DNA from 2 places in the Curtobacterium sp. MCPF17_002 genome. Region 1 is predicted to be linked to the other one. Evidence: predicted binding sites of a transcription regulator. Region 1 holds the regulator's gene; the other holds the start of a gene.

Region 1 (5,227 bases):
GTCGTCGTGGTGCCGAGGATCGCGTCGGTCATCTGGACCTCGAGCGTGGCGAGGAGGTCGTCGCCGTCGCGGCTGAAGACGTCGTGGTGCCGCACCCGGATCTCGAGGTAGAGGTCGCCGGAGGGACCGCCGGCCGGACCGACCTCGCCCTGGCCGGGCATCTGCAGCCGCAGGCCGGAGTCGACGCCCGCGGGGACGTCGACCGGCACGGTGCGACGGGCGCGGACGCGGCCCTGGCCCTGGCACGTGGGGCACGGGTTCGGGATGACGGTGCCGTAGCCGCGGCAGGTGCCGCAGGGAGCGCTCGTCACGACGTTGCCGAGGAGCGAGCGGACCTGGCGCTGGATGTGGCCGGTGCCGCCGCAGATGTCGCAGGTCTGCGGGTGCGTGCCGGGAGCCGCGCACGAACCGCCGCAGGTCTCGCAGAGCACGGCCGTGTCGACCTCGACGTCCTTGTGGGTGCCGAAGACGACCTCGTCGAGGTCGACCTCGATGCGCAGCAGGGCGTCCTGCCCGCGCTCGGCGCGGCTGCGCGGTCCGTTGCCCCGGCCGCCACCGCCACCGCCGCCGAAGAACGCGTCGAAGATGTCGCTGAACCCGCCGGCGCCGCCGCCGAAGGGGCTGTCGGCCTGTGGCCCGGCGTCGTAGCGGCGCCGCTGCTCCGGGTCGCTCAGCACGTCGTACGCGTGCGTCACGTCCTTGAAGCGCTCGGATGCTTCCGGGCTCGGGTTCACGTCCGGGTGCAGTTCGCGCGCCAGTCGGCGGTACGCCTTCTTGATGTCGGCATCGGAGGCGTCCGGCTGGACGCCGAGGACGTCGTAGTGGTCTGCCACGTATCCCTCAGTCGGTTCGGTTCGGTGCGGCGGTCGCCGCTGGTCTGGTGGGCACTGCGCTGGTGGGCGCTGGTCTGGTGGACGCTGGTTCGGTTGACGCCGGTGGGCCTGGAGGCGCGGATCGCCTCGACCGGTCGGCCCGGGTCAGTCGCGTGCGGGCCTGGTCAATGTTCGCCCAGGAGTTTGGACAGGTACCGTGCGACGGCGCGGACCGCGGACATGTTCGTGCCGTAGTCCATCCGGGTGGGTCCGAGCACGCCGAGCCGGGCGACCTCGCCGCGGGCCAGGTACCCGCCGGCGACGATGCTCGTCGCGTCGAGCCCGTACTCGGCGTTCTCCACGCCGATCCGGGCCGCGACGGCGACGTCGTCGATCCGCATCTCGCCGAACAGCCGGAGCAGGGTGACCTGTTCCTCGATCGCCTCGAGCACGGGGAAGAGGCCGCCGGAGAAGTCCTGTTCGCTCTTGGCGAGGTTCGCCGCGCCGGCCATCACCAGACGGTCCTGCCGGTTCGCGGCGACCTGTTCGATGAGGGTGGCGACGACGACGCCCGCGAGCGGCTGGGCATCCGGCCGGATCTGCTGCGGGACCGCGCGGAGCGCCGTCGCGACGTCCTGCAGCAGGAGCCCGACGGTGGCGCCGTTCACGACCGCGCGGAGTTCGGTGAGCCCGGTCTCGTCGAGCATGACGTCCGTCTCCACGACGCGCTGCTCGACCCGGGCAGTGTCGGTGATGAGGACGACCATGAGCCTGTCGTCGCCGAGGCGGACGAGCTCGATGTGCTGCACCCGCGCGCGCACCATCGACGGGTACTGCACGAGGGCGACCTGGTTGGTGAGCTGACTGAGGAGCCGGACGGTGCGGCCGAGGACCTCGTCGAGGTCGTTCGGCGCCCCGAGGAAGGTCTCGATCGCGTGGCGCTGCGCACTCGACAGCGGACGGGCACCGGCGAGGTGGTCGACGAACACCCGGTAGCCCTTGTCGGTGGGGACACGGCCGGAGGAGGTGTGCGGTGCGGCGATGAGCTGCTCGTCCTCGAGCTGGGCCATGTCGTTCCGGATCGTGGCGGCGCTGACCCCGAAGGCGTGCCGCTCGACGATCGTCTTCGAGCCGACCGGCTCACGGGATGCCACGTAGTCCCGCACGATGGCCTTGAGGACCTCGAGACTGCGTTCGCTGACCACCCGGACCCCTTTCCACTCGTTCTGGCACTCGGAGGTGTCGACTGCTGATCCTACGCCCGACCACCGACGGATCGGGACTTCTCCACAGCCTGCCGATACGCTTCCGGCATGAGCTACGGACAGCAGCCCGGCGGCCCCTCCGGCCAGCAACCAGGCGGACCCTACGGACAGCAGCCCGGCCAGCCCGGCGGACCCGGGTGGAACGGCCCGCAGGGTCCCGGCGGCCCGCAGGGTCCCGGCGGCCCGCAGTACCCGGGCGGCTACACGCCCCCGCAGCCGATGTCACCGGAGGACCAGCGCCTCTGGGCGACCCTCACCCACATCGGCGGCATCTTCTTCAACTTCATCGCGCCGCTCATCGCCTACCTCGTGCTGCGCGACCGCGGCGGGTTCATCCGCGAGCACACCCGCGTCGCGCTGAACTTCCACATCACGATGGCGATCGCCTACGTCGCCGGGACGATCCTGTCGATCATCGTGATCGGCGCGTTCGTGATCATGGCAGCGGCGATCGTGTCGATCATCTTCGGCATCATGGCCGCCGTCGCCGCGAACCGTGGCGAGTACTACCGCTACCCGCTCTCGATCGAGTTCATCAAGCAGTAGCAGGACCCCGCCCCGCTCAGTCGAGCAGCTCGCGGACCACCGCGTCCGCGAGCAGGCGACCCCGCAGGGTCAGGTCGATGCGTCCCCGCACCGCGGCCGACCCGTCCACGAGACCACGTGCGATGAGTCCCGCGACCCGGCCACGGGCCTCCTGGCCCAGTTCCGACGTCGCGAGCTCACCGCGGACCCGCGCCGCGAGCAGGACGCGCTCGACGTACCGGGTCTCGTCGTCGAGGGTCTCGCGCCCGGCGGCGGGCGACTCCCCCGACAGCACCCGGTTCGCGTACGCGGCCGGGTGCTTCACGTTCCACCAGCGCGTGCCGGCGACCGCGGAGTGCGCGCCCGGCCCGACGCCCCACCAGTCGTGACCCTTCCAGTAGGACAGGTTGTGCCGACTGGCGTGCTGCTCGGTGCCACCCTGTGCGTCGGTGCGGGCCCAGTTCGAGACCTCGTACCAGGAGTAGCCGGCGTCGCCGAGCACCTGGTCGGCCAGCTCGTACATGTCCGCCGCGAGGTCGTCGTCGGGCGCCGGGAGCTCCCCGCGCGCGACCATCCGCCCCATCGCGGTGCCGTCCTCGACGATGAGCGAGTACGCCGACACGTGGTCCGGCTCGCACGCCAGGGCGGCGTCGAGGGAGGTGCGCCAGTCGTCGAGGGACTCCCCCGGCGTCGAGTAGATGAGGTCGAGCGAGACGTCGAGTCCCTGCTGCTTCGCGAGGTCCACGACGATCGGCACCCGCAGCGGGTCGTGCGTCCGGTCCAGCGTCGCCAGCACCTGCGGCACCGCCGACTGCATGCCGTAGCTGATGCGGTTGAACCCGCCGGCGCGCAGCACCGCGAGCGACTCGGCGTCGACGGAGTCCGGGTTCGCCTCGGTCGTGACCTCGGCACCGGGGAGGATCCCCCAGGTGTCGTCGATCGCGCGGAGGATCATCGCCAGGTCGGACGCCGGCAGCATCGTCGGGGTACCGCCGCCGAAGAACACCGTCGACACCGAACGCCGCGGCACGCCCGACCGGTCGAGCACCTGCGCGGCCCACTCGATCTCGCGGACGGCGTGGCCGGCGTAGTCGTCACGACGGACCCCGCGCAGCTCGGACGCCGTGTAGGTGTTGAAGTCGCAGTAGCCGCAGCGCACCCGGCAGAACGGCACGTGCACGTACACGCCGAAGGGGACGTCACCGGCTCCGGACGCCGGGGTGATCAAGCCGTCCGCGGGGGCGGGGTCGGCGATCGGGAGAGCACTCGGCATGGACTCCATTGTCCGTCATGATGGAGGCATGGAGCACCACCCCGTCCCCACCACGGTGCTGTGGGACATCGACGGCACCCTCGTGTTGAACGCCTCGTCGCCGGGCAACCTCTACCACCTCGCGCTCGAGCGGGCGGTGGGCCGCGACCTCGTCCTCCGCGTCGGACACCAGCACGGCCGGACCGACGCGGGCCTCATCGCCGAGCACGTCCGCGCGCACGACCTCGACGACGACCTCATCCCCACCGTCAGCGGGCACCTGCACGACCTCACCGAGGAGCGGCACCGCTCCGGCGACCACCGCAACCCGGCACCCGGTGCCCGCGCCCTGGTGGCACGGTTCGCCGAGCTCGGCTGGCGGAACGGGCTGCTCACCGGCAACTCCGCCTACCGAGCCCGCGTCAAGCTCGAGGGCGCCGGGTTCGACGTCGACGCCTTCGACTGGGAGCACTCGTACTTCGGGGACGCCGAGGTCGAGCGCAGCGGGGTCACCGCACGGGCCGCCGAGGCCCTGGCCGGCACCCGGGCCGTGATCGTCGGGGACACCCCGCGGGACGGCGAAGCGGCGGACGCCGTCGGCATCCCGTTCCTCGCGGTGGCGACCGGGGTCTTCGACGTCGAGGCCCTCCGCGCGACCGGCGCCGTGACCATCGCGCGGAACTGCGTGGACGACGCCCAGCTCATCGAGGACGCCATCGCCGCGCTGCCACCGCTGCGCCCGGTCGGCTAGTCGCCGCTGTCGGCCAGGCCCTGCTGTCGGCTAGTCGCCGCGGAGCGCCGCCAGGTACTTCTCCGCCATCACCTTCTGCTGACGACGCAGGAACGGCGCGACGAACTGCCACTTCGCGCTCGACGGCTGCGAGAACTGGCGGATCTGCAGCCACACCGAACCATCGGGCGTGCGCTCGACGACGAACGACTCCTCGCCCGACAGCGGATGCCCCTCGAGGGTGCCGTACGCGAAGCCCTTCCGGTCGTGCTCGTCGATGATCGACACGACCCGCACCGGCGCCTGCACGGTCCGTCCGAACGCGTGCATCGTCAGCGTGGCGCTCGTCCCCGCCGTCACGAGCGGCGTGCCGTCCGGCGCGAACTTCTCGACCCGAGGCGTCCCGATCGAGGCCGGCGCGATCGGCACGCCGTCGTCGTCGAACGTCACCGGGTTGTAGCGGACCTCGTCGTCGTCGGGCTGTTCCTCGACGTGCACGCGGATGCCGCTGCGCTCCTGGACCTGCCACGTCAGCGCCTGGATCACCGCGGTCTCGAACCGCTGGTCGCCGTGGCCGATCCGCGCGCGGGACTCGGAGGGGGTGAACCCGTCCGGCGGGTACGTCATGAGGTCCGGGGCCTGG
Region 2 (5,227 bases), 1.5 Mb from region 1:
GGGCATCCGCGTGAACAGCGTCGCGCCGGGACCGATCTGGACCCCGCTGATCCCCTCAACGATGCCGCCGGAGCAGGTCGAGCAGTTCGGTCAGCAGACGCCGCTCGGCCGCGCCGGCCAGCCCGCCGAACTCGCACCGGTCTACGTCCTGCTCGCGAGCGACGACGGCAGCTACGTCTCCGGTGCCCGCGTGGCGGTGACCGGCGGCACGCCGATCCTCTGACCCGAGACCGGCACCGACTGTCCTCTGACCCGAAACCGAACGAACGAAGGAGCACGATTTGTACTTCCACAAGCAGGAACTCCAGTTCAAGGCAACGCCCGACAAGCCCGACGCCATCTACGCCCGCAAACTGCAGGAGGTGCTGGGCGGTCAGTACGGTGAGATCTCCGTCGCCCTGCAGTACCAGTTCCAGGCGTGGAACATGCACATCCCGGGCAAGTACCGCGACATGGTGTTCGGCATCGGGGCCGAGGAGATGGGCCACGTCGAGATGCTCGCCACGATGATCGCGCAGCTGCTCGAGAAGTCCCCGCTCGGCATCACCGAGGACGCCCTGCAGGACGACCCGACCGTCGCGGCCGTCGTCGGGGGCACCGACGTGCAGCACGCCATCGTGGCCGGCGCGGGTGCCCGCCCGGTGGACAGCAACGGCAACCCGTGGCAGGGCTCGTACATCACCGCCAGCGGGAACCTCCTGGCGGACTTCACCGCCAACGAGAACGCGGAGATGCAGGGGCGCGTGCAGGCCGCACGGCTGTACCACATGACCGACGACAAGGGCGTGCGGGACCTGCTGTCCTTCCTCATCGCGCGGGACACCATGCACCAGAACATGTGGGCGACCGCTGCCGCCGAACTGCGCGAGAAGGGCGTCGAGGACTTCCCCGTGCCGAGCAACTTCCCGCAGTCGAAGGAGAACCAGGAGGTCCACTACCAGTACCTCAACTTCTCCGACGGTGGCGAGGCGGCGAACGGCCCCTGGGCGAGCGGTCCCTCGTTCGACGGCAAGGGCGAGTACTCGTACCACGACGGCCCCACGACGTCGGTGCCGATGCCGCCGCCCACCCACCCCGACGTGCGGCTGTACGGCACGACCGAGCTGCCGAACATCGTCGAGAAGACGGCGGGCGTGGTGCAGGACAAGCTCAACAAGGAGTGACGACGAACGACGGCGGGCGGCTGGACCAGGTCCAGCCGCCCGCCGTCGTCGTGTCCGGTCAGGGACGTGTCCGGGCTCCGCGTCCGTCCGGTCAGCGCTCCGCCGGGACGAGCTCGCGGTCGTCGGCCGCGCCGTCCGTCGGACTCGGCACCCCGAACAGTCCGGAGTACGCGCGCACGGCGCTCCAGCCCGCCACGACCGCCACCGTGCCGACGACGGCCGCCGCCCACGGCAGGAGGAGGGAGTGCTCCCACGCCCCGGGAGCCGACACCCAGGCGAGGAAGCTGCCGGTCGTGCTGCCGGTCAGCCCGAGCAGCATCGCGACCGGACGGTCGAGGCTCGTCAGGGTGAGGGCGATGGTCACGGCGGCCACCGCGGCGAGTGCGTTGAGGAGATCGAGCACCGTCCGGCTCCTACTCCTCGGCGCTGCCCGCCCCGACGGCGAGCTGCTCGCGACCGCCGCCCACGGTGACCGCGATCTTGCGCGGCTTCGCGGACTCCTTGACCGGGATGGTGACGCTGAGCACGCCGTTGTCGTACCCGGCGGTGATGCGCGCGGCGTCGAGCCCCTCGCCGAGGGTCAGCTGCCGGACGAACGAGCCGGGCTGCCGCTCACGCGTGAGCCACTGCGAACCCTCCGGTGCACCGAGGGTGCGCTCGGCACGGATCGTCAGGACCGAACCGTCCACGTCGATGTCCACGGAGCCCGGGTCGATGCCCGGCAGGTCGACGTCGAGGACGTAGTGGTCCCCGGTCCGGTAGAGGTCCATCGGCATCGAGCGCGGCCCGGTGGTCCCGAGGAGGGAACCAGCGAGACGGTCGAGCTCGCGGAACGGGTCGAAGTTCATCGTCATCGGAATCAACTCCTTCGTGTCGCCTGTTGAGTCCCCTCGACTCAACTGCCAACGTTTTAGCACTCGACCCTTGTGAGTGCCAAGAGAACGCTCGGAAACCGCTCGGAACGCGGCTCAGCCGAGGAGTGGCTCGAGCCGAGCGACCGCCGTCCGCAGCACGGTGAGCGCTTCGCCGGGTGCGTCGATCCGGGCGGCCGGAGCCGAGAGCGTCAGCCCGGCGACCAGGACGCCGCCCTCGCCGAGCACGGGCAGGGCGAGGCACCCGAACCCCGGCGCGAACGCCCCGGTCTGGTGCGCGGGCGCCTGGCCGCGTGCGGCGTGCAGCCGTCCGATCGCGCTCCGGTCCGGATCACGCCGGAGTGCTGCCTCGTCGAGCAGCGGGAAGTCCGGGTCGACGTCGAGGTCACGGAGGCCGCCCTCGTCGTACCGCGCCAGGTGGACCCCGGCGCGGACGGCCGACCGCACGTCGGCGAGCACCGCCCGAACGGCCCGGGGGAGCGGCGCGAGCGGCTGGGGTCCCGCCGGGGCGGTCACGCCGGCGAGCTCGGCGACCTTCTGCCCGAGGGCGAACCCACGCAGGTCCGGCAGCCGGACGAGGTACTCGTCCTCGACGAGCAGGGTGATGAGCCGGTAGGTGGTCGCCCGCGGCAGCCCGAGCGCGACCGAGAGCTGCTGGGCGGTGATGCCCGGCCCGGCGTGCGCGACGGCCTCCAGCACCGCGAGGGCGTTCTGGATCGCCTTCGGCTGCCGAGCACGCAGACCGGGTTCGCTCACCGCACCCCCGTCCCGTGGCCGGTTCCGGCGGACGGCCTGGAGGCGCGGAGCAGGTCCTCCTCGACCGGCACGTCGTACACGGCGCGGCTCCGACCCCGCCACCAGGGTCGACGGCGGGTGGCCACCAGGAACGCCGTCGTCACGGCGGTGACGGCTGCGACGGCGAGCGCGACGCTCGGCCAGTGCGACGACGTCGCCTCCACGCCGAGGTAGGTGAGGAGGACGGCGGTGAGGAGGACGCCCGTGGTGATCGCCACGACCGCGACGCCCACCGTCAGTTCCCCGATCCGGCGGAGGAAGACCGGTGCCGCGAAGCACGTCAGCGCGTACGCCGCCAGGTACCCGAGTGCGGCGACGACCAGTTCGGCCTCCATCAGGGACCAGGCCGGGACACCGCTCGCCAGGCCGACTGCGGGGAGCACCGTGAGGACGCTGCACGCGATCGCGCCCGAGGTGAACGGGGTCCGGAAGCGGGGGGACGCGCGACCGAACACCCCGGGGAGCACACCCTCGCGCCCCATCGCGAACAGGACCCGGACCAGCGCCGTCGTCGAGGCGATCGCGCAGGCCGCGAACGACGCCGCGATCCCGAGGTCGAGGAGCCACCCGATCCACTGCAGGCCGGACGCGTTCGCGAGCTCGTTCACCGGCGAGGCGCTCGCCGCGAGGTCGGCACCGAGCGCCGCGAACCCCATCTGCTGCGCCGCCGCGCTCGCCACGTAGAGCACGCCGGCGACGAGGACGGTCCACGAGATCGCGCGGGGGATGGTGGCGAACGGTCGCCGCGCCTCGACGCCGAGCACCGACGCGCTCTCGAAGCCGACGAACGCCGTCACCGCGAGCGCCGTGCCGACCGCGAACGGTGCCGGTGCCGTGGGACCGAGCGCGACGGCGGAGGCGTCGACGGGGTGGAGCCGGGCGACCAGGGCGACGATGAGCACGACGATGACCGCGACGGAGAGCGACTCGACGAGCAACGTCAGGCGCGTGGACAGTCGGACACCGAGCGCGATCACGGCGAACACGGCGGCACCCATCGCCACCACGACGACGACGGTGACGAGTGCGTTGCCGCCCATCGCCGGGAAGAACCGGGACAGCAGGTAGTCGAGGTAGTAGCCGCTGCCGGTGAGCGAGAACATCGCGATGCAGCCGTACCCGAGCACCAGCGCCGTCCCCGCGACCACCCCGGCGACGGGGCCGAGCCCGAGCGACACGTAGGTGTAGAGCGACCCGGTGCCCGCCACGCGCCGGACGAAGTGGTTGACCGTGCGCCCCACGAGGAAGGACAGCGTCATCGCGGCGAGCAGTGACCAGGTGGCCCCCTGCCCGGCGACCGTGGCGACGAGCACCGGGATCGTGGTCGCCGCCGCGGACGGCGCCACGGCGGACACCGACTGGGCGAACACGTCGACCGGACCGACACTGCGCCGCGAGAGTCCGTCGACCGGTGACCGCGTGCCGACCCCAGGCACCCGTGGCGGGTCGGCGATGGCACGGTCGAGCGCGGTCATGCGGCAACGGTACGGCGCGGGCGTTGCCTCGGTGTGGCGGTCGTGTTTCGCGGGCGTCTCGCGCAAATGAGACACCCCCGCCCGCGGTGTCCCACTCGGCTGCGACGGGGTTTCACGGCGTCGGAACGGGGCCGCAACGGCGGCGCGGGACCGTGGTCGCACCCGCTCCTCCAGCCACCCTCCTCCAGCCCACCTGAACCGGAAGGCCACGATGTCCGCCATCACGAAGGACCCCGCGTCACTCGGAGCCGTGCCCGCACCGCCGCGGACCATGCGCGGCTCGCTCGGCGTCACCGCGATCGTGTTCATGGTCGTCGCGGCCGCCGCCCCGCTCACCGTCGTCGGCGGTGCCGCCCCGCTCGGCATGCTGCTCGGCAACGGCGTCGGGTTCCCGTCGCTCTACGCTGCCTCGGCCGTGATCCTGCTGCTGTTCTCCGTCGGACTCGCGGCGATGACCCGGCACGTGCCGCGGCCGGGTGCGTTCTTCACCTTCGTCGGCCACGGGCTCGGCCGCCCCGCAGGCGCCGGTGCCGCGACCCTGGCGCTCCTGACGTACACGACCATCCAGGTCAGCGTGCACGGGTACATCGGGTACCTGCTCGGGGTGACGGTCACCGGCCTCGGCGGACCGGACATCCCCTGGTACGTCTGGTCGCTCGTGGTCGTCGCGCTCGTCGGGGTGCTCGGCTACCGGCACATCGACCTGTCGCGCAAGGTCCTCGGAGTCCTGCTCGTCGGCGAGGTCGGCATCGTCCTCGTCCTCGTCGCGGCGATCGTGTTCCGCGGCGGCGCCGACGGGCTGTCCCTCGCACCGTTCGAGCCGGCGCAGGTCGTGTCCGGGTCGCCGGGCGTCGGCCTGATGTTCGCGATCGCCGCGTTCATCGGGTTCGAGGCCACCGCCATCTTCCGCGACGAGGCGAAG

What was found. The regulator HrcA, encoded in region 1, represses chaperone genes, less so after heat shock. The targets are predictions, from matches to a motif close to TTNGCACTCGNNNNNNNCGAGTGCNAA.
Region 2: the regulator HrcA is predicted to act here: its motif matches at 2,074-2,100, upstream of DEJ28_RS00365 (Hsp20/alpha crystallin family protein).

Annotation. Positions count from the first base shown of each region.
Region 1 covers NZ_CP126251.1:1,610,483-1,615,709, reverse strand. Annotated here, with positions in the region: gene dnaJ (molecular chaperone DnaJ) at 1-833, opposite strand, end outside; gene hrcA (heat-inducible transcriptional repressor HrcA) at 998-2,017, opposite strand; gene DEJ28_RS07545 (DUF4870 domain-containing protein) at 2,126-2,623, shown strand; gene hemW (radical SAM family heme chaperone HemW) at 2,640-3,875, opposite strand; gene DEJ28_RS07535 (HAD family hydrolase) at 3,904-4,605, shown strand; gene DEJ28_RS07530 (DUF1990 domain-containing protein) at 4,636-5,227, opposite strand, start outside.
Region 2 covers NZ_CP126251.1:87,014-92,240, forward strand. Annotated here, with positions in the region: gene DEJ28_RS00350 (SDR family oxidoreductase) at 1-223, shown strand, start outside; gene DEJ28_RS00355 (manganese catalase) at 282-1,163, shown strand; gene DEJ28_RS00360 (hypothetical protein) at 1,255-1,566, opposite strand; gene DEJ28_RS00365 (Hsp20/alpha crystallin family protein) at 1,577-2,017, opposite strand; gene DEJ28_RS00370 (helix-turn-helix domain-containing protein) at 2,132-2,791, opposite strand; gene DEJ28_RS00375 (APC family permease) at 2,788-4,305, opposite strand; gene DEJ28_RS00380 (APC family permease) at 4,517-5,227, shown strand, end outside.